Regions from separate parts of the Thiosocius teredinicola genome, predicted to be linked through region 2. Evidence: predicted binding sites of a transcription regulator. Region 2 holds the regulator's gene; the other holds the start of a gene.
The links. Region 2 encodes FNR, which switches genes on or off when oxygen is low (the NO sensors DNR and NnrR bind a similar motif). Its sites were predicted from a motif close to TTGATNTANATCAA; they were not measured.
Positions count from the first base shown of each region.

Region 1: a site for FNR is predicted at 3,234-3,247, ahead of B1781_RS00275 (type IV pili methyl-accepting chemotaxis transducer N-terminal domain-containing protein). Genes of this name have one in related genera too.

Region 1 covers NZ_CP019936.1:62,512-67,478, reverse strand. Annotated here, with positions in the region: gene ubiB (ubiquinone biosynthesis regulatory protein kinase UbiB) at 1-660, shown strand, start outside; gene B1781_RS00285 (DUF2058 domain-containing protein) at 836-1,384, shown strand; gene modA (molybdate ABC transporter substrate-binding protein) at 1,434-2,183, opposite strand; gene B1781_RS00275 (type IV pili methyl-accepting chemotaxis transducer N-terminal domain-containing protein) at 2,384-3,154, opposite strand; gene B1781_RS00270 (TRAP transporter large permease) at 3,298-4,662, opposite strand; gene B1781_RS00265 (TRAP transporter small permease subunit) at 4,652-4,967, opposite strand, start outside.
Region 2 covers NZ_CP019936.1:2,918,522-2,923,488, forward strand. Annotated here, with positions in the region: gene B1781_RS13925 (CTP synthase) at 1-1,564, opposite strand, end outside; gene B1781_RS13930 (sulfur globule protein CV1) at 1,964-2,359, shown strand; gene fnr (fumarate/nitrate reduction transcriptional regulator Fnr) at 2,518-3,282, shown strand; gene ccoN (cytochrome-c oxidase, cbb3-type subunit I) at 3,447-4,874, shown strand; gene ccoO (cytochrome-c oxidase, cbb3-type subunit II) at 4,894-4,967, shown strand, end outside.

The sequences.
Region 1 (4,967 bases), 1.9 Mb from region 2:
CATCGCGACTACCGCAAGGTCGCCGAGCTGCATGTCGAATCAGGCTGGGTGCCGAGCACCACGCGCATCGAGGATTTCGAGGCCGCCATCCGCACCGTCTGCGAGCCGATCTGGGAAAAGCCGATCAGCGAAATCTCGTTCGGTCATTTCCTGTTGCGGCTGTTCCAGACGGCGCGTCGCTTCAACATGGAGGTGCAGCCGCAGCTGGTGCTGTTGCAAAAGACCCTGCTGAACATCGAGGGACTTGGTCGCATGCTGTATCCGCAGCTCGATCTGTGGAGCACCGCCAAGCCATTCATGGAACGCTGGATGTCGGAGCAGGTCGGCCTCAAGGCATTCGTCCGCCGCCTCAAAGACCAGCTGCCGCAGATCTCCGAAGACCTGCCCGAAGTCCCGCTGCTGGCGCATCGTTTCCTACGCAAAGCCGTGGACGGGCAACTGAAGGTGCAGTGGGAATCGGAAAAACTCGATGAGATCCACGAAGAGATCCGCACCGGCAACAAGCGTACGCAAACCAGCATCGTCGGTGGCAGCCTGCTGATCGCCGGTGTGCTGGTTGGCGGCCTGATCGATATCGGCCACGTGCTGAATCCGATGTGGGCCATGGCGGCGCTCAGCGGGACCGGCGGCTTGCTGCTGGCACTGTCCTTCCGCCGCTAATGCGTCGATAGGCGGCTTGATAAATGCGACGAATCGCTGCATCAGAAGCGTTCAGCGCCAATTTGTGTTTTTTGCCATGAAATTGTCCCCTTGTTCGACCGATAATCACGGCAGACACCGCTATCGGTGGAAAGTCCGGCACGGCGATATTGCCCGTTAACGTGGAGGGCGGACTTTGGGTAACTCACTGCAAGACGAATTGTTGAAAGCCGGCTTGATCGATCAGACCAAGATCGACCAGGCAAAAAAACAGCAAAAGAAGAATCGCACCCAACAGCCCAAGGCCAAGCGCAAGGCTGCGAAATCGAAGCCGGTTGATCCCGCCGTCGAGAAAGCGCGCGCCGAAAAGGCCGCGCGCGACCGTGAACTCAACAAGCAGCGTGACGAGGTGCGCCGCCAACGCGAGGTGGCGGCCGAGGTGCGCCAGTTGGTCCGCGGTCACAAGCACCCGCGCAGCGAGAAAGACGACGACGTGCCGTTCCACTTCGAGAACAAAGGCAAGATCAAGCGCATCTTCGTCTCAGCGGACACCCACAAGCTGATCAGCGACGGCAAACTCAAAATCGTCAACGACAATGGGGTATTCGAACTGGTGCCGCCCGCGATCGCAGAAAAGATCCGCGAACGCAATTCGAGCCTGGTGATCGATCTGCCCGAAGACAAACCGGCAGATGGCGATGATCCCTATGCCGACTATCAGGTGCCCGACGATCTGATGTGGTAACGCTGTTTCCCGAATTGCGGCGCCGGCCGCAACAGGGTTTCGATTCAGCTCATTCCAGACCGTACCCGTAGCGCTCGATGATGGCGCGCGCCTCGTCGCCTTTGAGGTAATCGAGCAGCGCCGCCGCGGCGGGCTGATCCGTTCCCTTCGCCAATAGCACCGCATCCTGGCGGATCGGGTCATACATTTCTTGCGGCACGATCCAACGTGAACCGCCGTCGCTCAACACCACCTGGGCCAGGGCGACGAAGCCGAGTTCGGTGTTGCCGGTGGCAGCGAACTGGTGGGTTTGTGCAATCGAATCGCCGCGCACGAGCTTGGGGCGGACTGCCTTGGCAATGCCGAGCGAATCCAACACCTGCATGGCCGCCACACCGTAGGGTGCGGTCTTCGGATTGGCGATGGCCAGCCGTTTGAAGCCTCCGTTCTTCAACACGTCGGCCGTGTCGCCGATCAGATCTTCCTGTTTGCTCCAAAGCACGAGTTTGCCGTTGGCATAGGTGAACTGACCGCTGGCCTTGCCCGCCTCGACCAGCTTTCGCGGCCTCTCCTGGTCGGCAGCGAGAAACACGCCGAACGGCGCGCCGTGAAGGATCTGCGCGTAGAGCTTGCCGGTCGAGCCGAAGCTCAACACGGCCTTGTGGCCGGTCGCTTTCTCGAAACCGGCGGCGACCTCTTTCATCGCTGCGGTGAAATTTGCGGCAACCGCCACATTCACTTGGTCGCCGGATGCGGTCGCGCCGATCATCAGCGCAGCCCATGCAACGGCCGAGCGCAACAACCTCTGAGCATTCCTCATCTGTACAACTCCATACACCAACCTCGCAGACGGCCGGTCGACGACAGCCGTATCCGCATCAAAGTGTCAGCCACCAACCAAGCACTTTTCAGGCCGCTTTGTGAACCCGTTGTTTCATCGAGGATTCCCTACTGAAGATCGAGGCCACCACCGGCCCGAGATGTCGGCATTGCGACAAGTTTGTGCACGCCGAGAGGCTGTCAGTGCAGATTGGCGTACATCGCTGTGACGTCGTTCATCTGCGCCATGATCTTATCCATTGAGCGAACAACCAGCGAGGGCACACGCGTGTTGTACTTCTTGCTGTAGTTGCTGATGTTGAAGATCTTCCAGTTCTTATCCACCTGGGAAAGGGCGTCGGTGATCTCCGCCGTGTTGATCTTGGCACCGTGCAGTTGAATCAAGGCGGTGCTGAACTCATCGACCGCGCCTTGGTATTGCTGTTGCACCAACGCGGCGTCCATACCCCATGTCTCCAACAGATAGAGCTTGGCGATGCGCTGCGACAACATCCGTTGGCGCCCGGCAAGGTTGACCATGCCACCGGCCTGGGTGCCGGCCCGTTTTTCGAGCAACAGCACGAACTGGTGAGACTCTTGCAACAGCAGTTCGGCGAGATCGTTGACCTGTCCGATACGGCTGGCGTCGGGCGCGTTCAGCAATTCAGTGCGAAGCTCGCTCCACAGCAGCCGGGTCTTGTCGATCTGCTCGTTCTCTTCACTGGTTTCGGCGACCTTCGACAGCTCTTTGAGCTGTTTGTCGAAGCGGGTCAACGCCGCATTCAGCTCACCGCGCGCCCCCGGGTTGAGGTCCATGCCCAACAACGCGTAGGCCTTGACCATGCGCTGGGTCAGCATGCGCTGACTGCCGGCCTTGTCGATCGCCGGTCCGAGGCTCGACGCTGCCGAAGCCCCGCCACACAGGGTTAATAGAAGGATCACAAAGAGCGAATAGTATTTGGTATTGTTCATTGTTATCTGAATCGTGAACGCTTATCAGTCGTATTGGAAAACGGATCGCGATACTAGCGCCCAAGACAAGCCGCGCTAAATGACACACGTCAATTGCCTTAAGGATTCAGGAAGTTTGTTACTGCAGTTGAATCGCCGGGCTCCTAACCGTAGACCTGCCGCGGCAACCACAGAACGATCTCGGGGAAGATGATGCACAGCGCCAGCCCGACGGCCTGAAGAAACAGGAACGGCAGTGAGGAGCGATAGATCTGCGCCATTGTCACGCCGGGCGGCGCAACACTCTTCAGGTAGAACAGGGCATAGCCGAAAGGCGGACTGATGAACGACATCTGCATGTTCACCATGTAGACAACGCCGAACCACAAGGCGAGCTCTTCCGGCGCCACCCCGGGCAGGCCGAACACGCCATCGAACGACAGGGTCTTCATCAGCGGCACGAAGATCGGCACGGCGAGCAGCAGGATACCGACCCAGTCGAGGAACATACCGAGGATGACCAGGATCACCATCATCAAGGTCAGGATGCCGTACGGCCCCAGGCCGGTGCCGATGATGGTTTCGTTGACGAACTGCTGACCGCCGTTGACCACGTAGAAACCGACGAACAGGGTCGCGCCGAAGATGATCCACAACACCATGCCGGTAACCCTAAGCGTAGTCAGCGCGGCAGCGCGCGTATTTTCCCACGACAGGCGACGGTGCATCGCCGCAACCACGATCGCACCGAAGGTGCCGACACCGGCGGCCTCGACCGGCGTTGCGATGCCGGCAAAGATGATGCCGAGCACCAAGGTGACCAGTGCAATCGGTGCCATCATGTTCTTCAGCAGGCGCAGCTTTTCGCGCGTATCGACGCGTTCCTCGGGCGGCAGCGCCGGACCCGCTTCGGGCTTGAAGAAGGTCACGATCAGCACATACAGGATATACATGCCCGACAGGATCAGGCCGGGCACGACCGCGCCGATGAACAGCTCGCCAACCGACTGCTGCGCAACCACGGCGAACAGGATGGCGAGGATGGATGGCGGGATCAGGATGCCGAGCGTGCCGCCGGCCAGGATCGAGCCGCAGGCGATCGTCGGGTGATAGTTGCGTGCCACCATCGCCGGCAAGGCGATCATGCCCATCGTGACCTCGGTGGCCCCGATCACACCGCACATCGCGGCCAGCAAGGTTGACGCGATGATGGTCGCGACCGCCAGGCCGCCGCGCAAGCCGCCGAGCAGCTTGTACACCATGTCGTACAGCTCTTCGATGATGCCGGCACGTTCCAGCATGGAGGCCATGAAAATGAACAGCGGGATCGCCGATAACTGGTAATCGGTCATCAACGGGAAGATGCGCGACGGCAGGATGTTGAGCATCTGCGCGTCGCCGAACAGGAACAGGAACACGCAGGCCAGGCCGCCGGTAACGAAGCTCAGCGGCAGGCCGGCCATCAACAGGATGGCGAGCGAGCCGAACATCAGTACGGTCAGCCACAGGATGTCGATTTCAAGCCCCACAGTGCGACTCCGGTGGCAGATGACGCAGGCCGCGATAGGCGGCGACGTCGTTGAACAGGCGGACGATGCCCTGCAGCAGCAATAGCACGGCCCCCAGCGGCAGGGCGAACTTCACCGGGTAGTACTGAATACCCCATTCGGTGAAGGACACCTCCTGCGCCGACCAGGCATCGTGGAAGAAGATCCAGCCGGTCACCAGCAGGGTCACCGTGAAGATAAAGAAGAACACCGACGTGATCAGATCGGCCAGCGCCTTGCCGCGCTCGCTCAGATGCGTGTACAGCACATCGACCCGCACATGCGCG
Region 2 (4,967 bases):
GCGGTGTCGACGTGAACTCCGGGTGGAACTGGCAGGCGACGAACCACGGATGTGACGGAATCTCGATCATCTCGACCAGTCGTCCGTCGATCGATGTACCCGCCACTTTCATGCCGCTGTCCTCGAGATCCTGACGGTAGCCGTTGTTGAACTCGTAACGATGCCGATGACGCTCGCTGATGATGTCTTTGCCGTACAGCTTGCGCGTAATAGTGCCTTTGGCCAGTTTGCACTGCTGCGCACCCAGTCGCATCGTGCCGCCGAGATCGGCATCCGCCGCGCGTTGCTCAATCGAGCCGTCGGCGTTCAGCCATTCAGTGATCAGCGCGATCACCGGATAAGGCGACGCCGGATCGAACTCGGTGCTGTGCGCACCTTCGAGTTTGGCAACATGACGTGCAAATTCGATGACAGCGACCTGCATCCCCAGGCAGATGCCCAGATAAGGGATGCGGTTTTCACGCGCATACTGCGCCGCGGCGATCTTGCCTTCCACGCCTCGCTCGCCAAAGCCGCCCGGCACCAGGATCGCGTCCATATCCTTCAGCGTACCGATGCCGTCGCTTTGCAGGGCCTCGGAATCGATATAGTGGATATTGACCTTGTGGCCGGTCTTGATGCCGGCATGGATCAGCGCTTCGTTGAGCGACTTGTACGATTCGGTCAGATCGACGTACTTGCCGACCATCGCGATATCGACTTCGCCTTTCGAATGATCCAGGCCATCGACGACCGCCTGCCATTCGCTCAGATCGGCCGGCGGCACATCGAGGCGCAGTTGATCGACGACGATCTCGTCCAGGCCTTGCGCATGCAACAGCAACGGGATGCGGTAGATGCTGTCGGCGTCGACTGCCGAGATGACGGCGCGCTCAGGCACGTTGGTGAACAGCGCGATCTTGCGGCGCTCACCGTCGGGCACGGGACGGTCGCCGCGGCACACCAGCACATCCGGCTGGATACCGATCGAACGCAGTTCCTTGACCGAGTGCTGCGTCGGCTTGGTCTTGATCTCACCCGAGGCCGCGATGTACGGCACCAGCGTGAGGTGCATGAACAAGGCGTTCTCGCGCCCCATCTCGACGCCCATCTGACGGATGGCCTCGAGAAACGGCAGCGATTCGATGTCACCCACGGTACCGCCGATCTCGACCAGCGCAACGTCGGCATCGGCCGAACCGCGGCGCACGCTTTCCTTGATCTCGTTGGTGATGTGCGGAATGACCTGCACGGTACCGCCGAGGTAATCGCCACGGCGCTCCTTGCGGATCACGTTCTCGTAGATCTGGCCGGTCGTGAAGTTGTTGTTGCGTCCCATCGTGGTACGGATGTAACGCTCGTAGTGCCCCAGATCGAGGTCGGTTTCGGCACCGTCGTCAGTGACGAATACCTCACCGTGTTGAAACGGGCTCATCGTGCCCGGGTCGACGTTGATATAGGGATCCAGCTTGATCATCGTGACCTTGAGGCCACGCGCTTCGAGCAAAGCGCCAAGCGAAGCAGAGGCAATACCTTTGCCTAGGGACGACACAACGCCGCCCGTAATAAAAATGCATTTAGCCATGGGCCGGAGGGCTCAAAAAGGAGGTTGCAACGGACGGGCTTAAACGGTACCAGAGAGCCCCTCTGCACTCAATCACAAATCGCGACCGGGTTTAACTTCTGGGAACTTGATCAGGATCAGAGGCAGTGTCAATTTGCCCTTATATTCCAACGTTTTAGCGGCAATTCGCCGGTTTTGGCGCTAGTGGCAGCCAATGCATTGGTCTATATTCAGTCTTGCTCGGGAAGGAACGATCCCGACTCCGTGCCGACGACTCATCTCCCCGGCAGTGCCATGAGTCCCGTCGACGCAGGGAGGCTCACCTCACTCACACAAAAGCTCACTCAAGGAGTTAACGAAATGCGGAAGTTCGCAAAAGCACTTAGCGCTGCGCTCGTCGCCGGCGCAGCTGCATTAACCATGTCATCGGCTAGCGCCTGGTGGGGTGGCGGCCCCTGGGGCGGCGGTGGCCCGTGGGGCGGCAACAACTGGGACAACAACTACAACCGCGGTTACGGCTACGGCAACACCTCGGGCTGGGGCGACGGCTGGGGCTCGGGCGATGCCGCCGGCGCCGGTGATTTCAGCATGAATATGAGCGGCCGCGGCAACACCAATATGCGTGGCTACGGCAGTGGCTACGGCTACGGTGACGGCTATGGCCGCGGTTACAACTACAGCGCCCCCGGCTGGGGCGGCTACGGTTACGGCCCCGGTTACGGCGGTTACGGCCCATGGGGCGGCGGTTACGGCCCCGGCTGGGGTGCTCCGGTAGCACCGCCTGCGGCCCCCGCAGCACCGGCCGCGAGCGAATAAGCTTCTCGCTCGAGCACCAAAGCCCGTCCCGTCGTGGACGGGTTTTTTTTGCGCGTCTCTTTCTACCTAACTAAGGTTATTGATCAAGGTCAAAAAAATTCGCACAATCACAGTGCAGTTTCCGATCAACCCTCAGGGAACCAACAAAGGCATTCACCTTGGCTGAGAAGAACGTCATTTCACTCGATAAAATCAAGGTTGCTTGTCGTGATTGCAGCCTCTCCATGCTGTGCCTCCCCATGGGCCTGAGACCGGAGGATGTCGATCGTCTGGATGCGATCGTCAAACGTAATCGACCGCTGCAACGCGGCGATCACCTCTTCCGCTCGGGCGAACCGTTCCGCAATCTGTACGTTGTCAAGACGGGGGCGGTCAAAACCTATACGCAGACCAATGACGGCGATGAACAGGTCGTCGGCTTCCATCTGCCCGGCGAGGTGCTGGGCATGGATGCGATCCAGGAAAATCTGCACGGCTGTAGCGCGCGTGCACTCGAAACCACCGCAATCTGCGAGCTGCCCTTCGAGCGGCTTGAAGACCTGGCCTCCAACATCCCCAGCCTGCAGCACCAGATGTTCCGTCTGCTGAGCAAAGAGATCAGCCAGGACGCAGAGATGATGACGCTGCTCGGACGCAGCACGGCTGAAGAGCGGGTTGCCTCGTTCCTGCTGAGCCTGTCCGACCGCTTTCATCGACGTGGTTTCTCGGCGTCGGATTTCTTCCTCAGCATGTCACGCCAGGAGATCGGCAGTTATCTCGGCCTGGCGCTGGAAACGGTGAGCCGGCTGTTTACCCGCTTCCAGGAGGAGAAGATCCTCAAGGTCGAGCGCAAACACGTGCAGATCCTCGATCTGGAACGACTGCGTTCCATGGTTACGCATCAAACCCATTGCGAGCGTCATCGCGCAAGACCATCAAATTGATCTAGCTCAATTTGAAAGCGACAAAAATCATTGCGATGTGGGTCTGCGACACCCAGTTGACCCACATCAAAGTAGCGACTCCTTATTAACAATTAGTGTGCGCCCCAGATCGGTTGGTTCCGTGTTGAAACCAACCGATGGTTTTTTCACTTGGGAGACGCGTAATGGAGTCACAGACCACCTACAACTACAAGGTCGTGCGCCAGTTTGCGGTGATGACGGTTATCTGGGGCATCGTCGGGATGCTCGTCGGCGTTATCGTCGCGGCTCAGCTGGCCTTTCCGACACTCACCGATGGTATTTCGTTCCTCAGCTACGGCCGCCTGCGTCCGTTGCATACGAACGCTGTCATATTTGCCTTCGGCGGTTCGGCCTTGTTCGCCACGTCGTACTACGTGGTGCAACGCACCTGTCAGACCCGGCTGTTCGGTGGTCCGCTGGCCTCCATCACCTTCTGGGGTTGGAACCTGATCATCGTACTGGCTGCCATTACGCTGCCCCTGGGTATCACCAGCGGTAAGGAATACGCCGAACTCGAATGGCCGATCGACCTGCTGATCGCCGTCATCTGGGTGATCTACGCGATCGTATTCTTCGGCACGGTCGCCACACGTAAGGTCAAGCACATCTACGTAGCCAACTGGTTCTACGGTGCTTTCATCCTGACGATTGCGGTACTGCACATCGTCAACAGCGCGTTCATCCCGGCCACCCTGACCAAGGGCTACAGCTTCTACCCCGGTGCCATCGATGCGATGGTCCAGTGGTGGTACGGCCACAACGCCGTGGGCTTCTTCCTGACCACTGCGTTCCTCGGCATGATGTACTACTTCGTACCGAAGCAGGCCGGTCGCCCCGTCTACTCGTACCGTCTGTCAGTCGTCCACTTCTGGGCACTGATCTCGACCTACATGTGGGCCGGTCCGCACCACCTGCACTACACCGCACTGCCCGACTGGGCACAGTCGGTCGGTATGATCTTCTCGCTGATCCTGCTGGCACCGTCCTGGGGCGGCATGATCAACGGCATCATGACCCTGTCGGGCGCCTGGCATAAGCTGCGCACCGACCCGATCCTGAAATTCCTGATCGTTTCGCTGTCGTTCTACGGCATGTCGACCTTCGAAGGTCCGATGATGTCGATCAAGACCGTCAACGCGCTGTCGCACTACACCGACTGGACCGTGGGCCACGTGCACTCGGGTGCGTTGGGTTGGGTTGCGATGGTATCGATCGGTTCGCTGTACTACCTGATCCCACGTATGTTCGGTCGGGTTGAGATGGCGAGCATGAAGCTGGTCGAGTTGCACTTCTGGACGGCCACCATCGGCGTTGTGCTGTACATCGCTGCCATGTGGATCGCCGGTGTCATGCAAGGCCTGATGTGGCGTGCAGTTAACGCCGACGGCACCCTGACCTACTCCTTCATCGAATCGGTGGAACGTACCTATCCGTTCTACTACGTCCGTCTGCTCGGCGGGGCCATGTTCCTCGGCGGCATGCTGTTGATGGCCTACAACGTCTGGAAAACGGCCTCGCAGGGCCGTGTAGCCGACGCTGACGATGCCATTCCGGCACCGGCAGCCCACTGATAAGAAAGGAGTACCGAAAATGTCACATGAAGTCGTTGAAAAGAACGTCGGCCTGCTGGCGATCCTGGTAATCCTGGTTATCAGTGTCGGCGG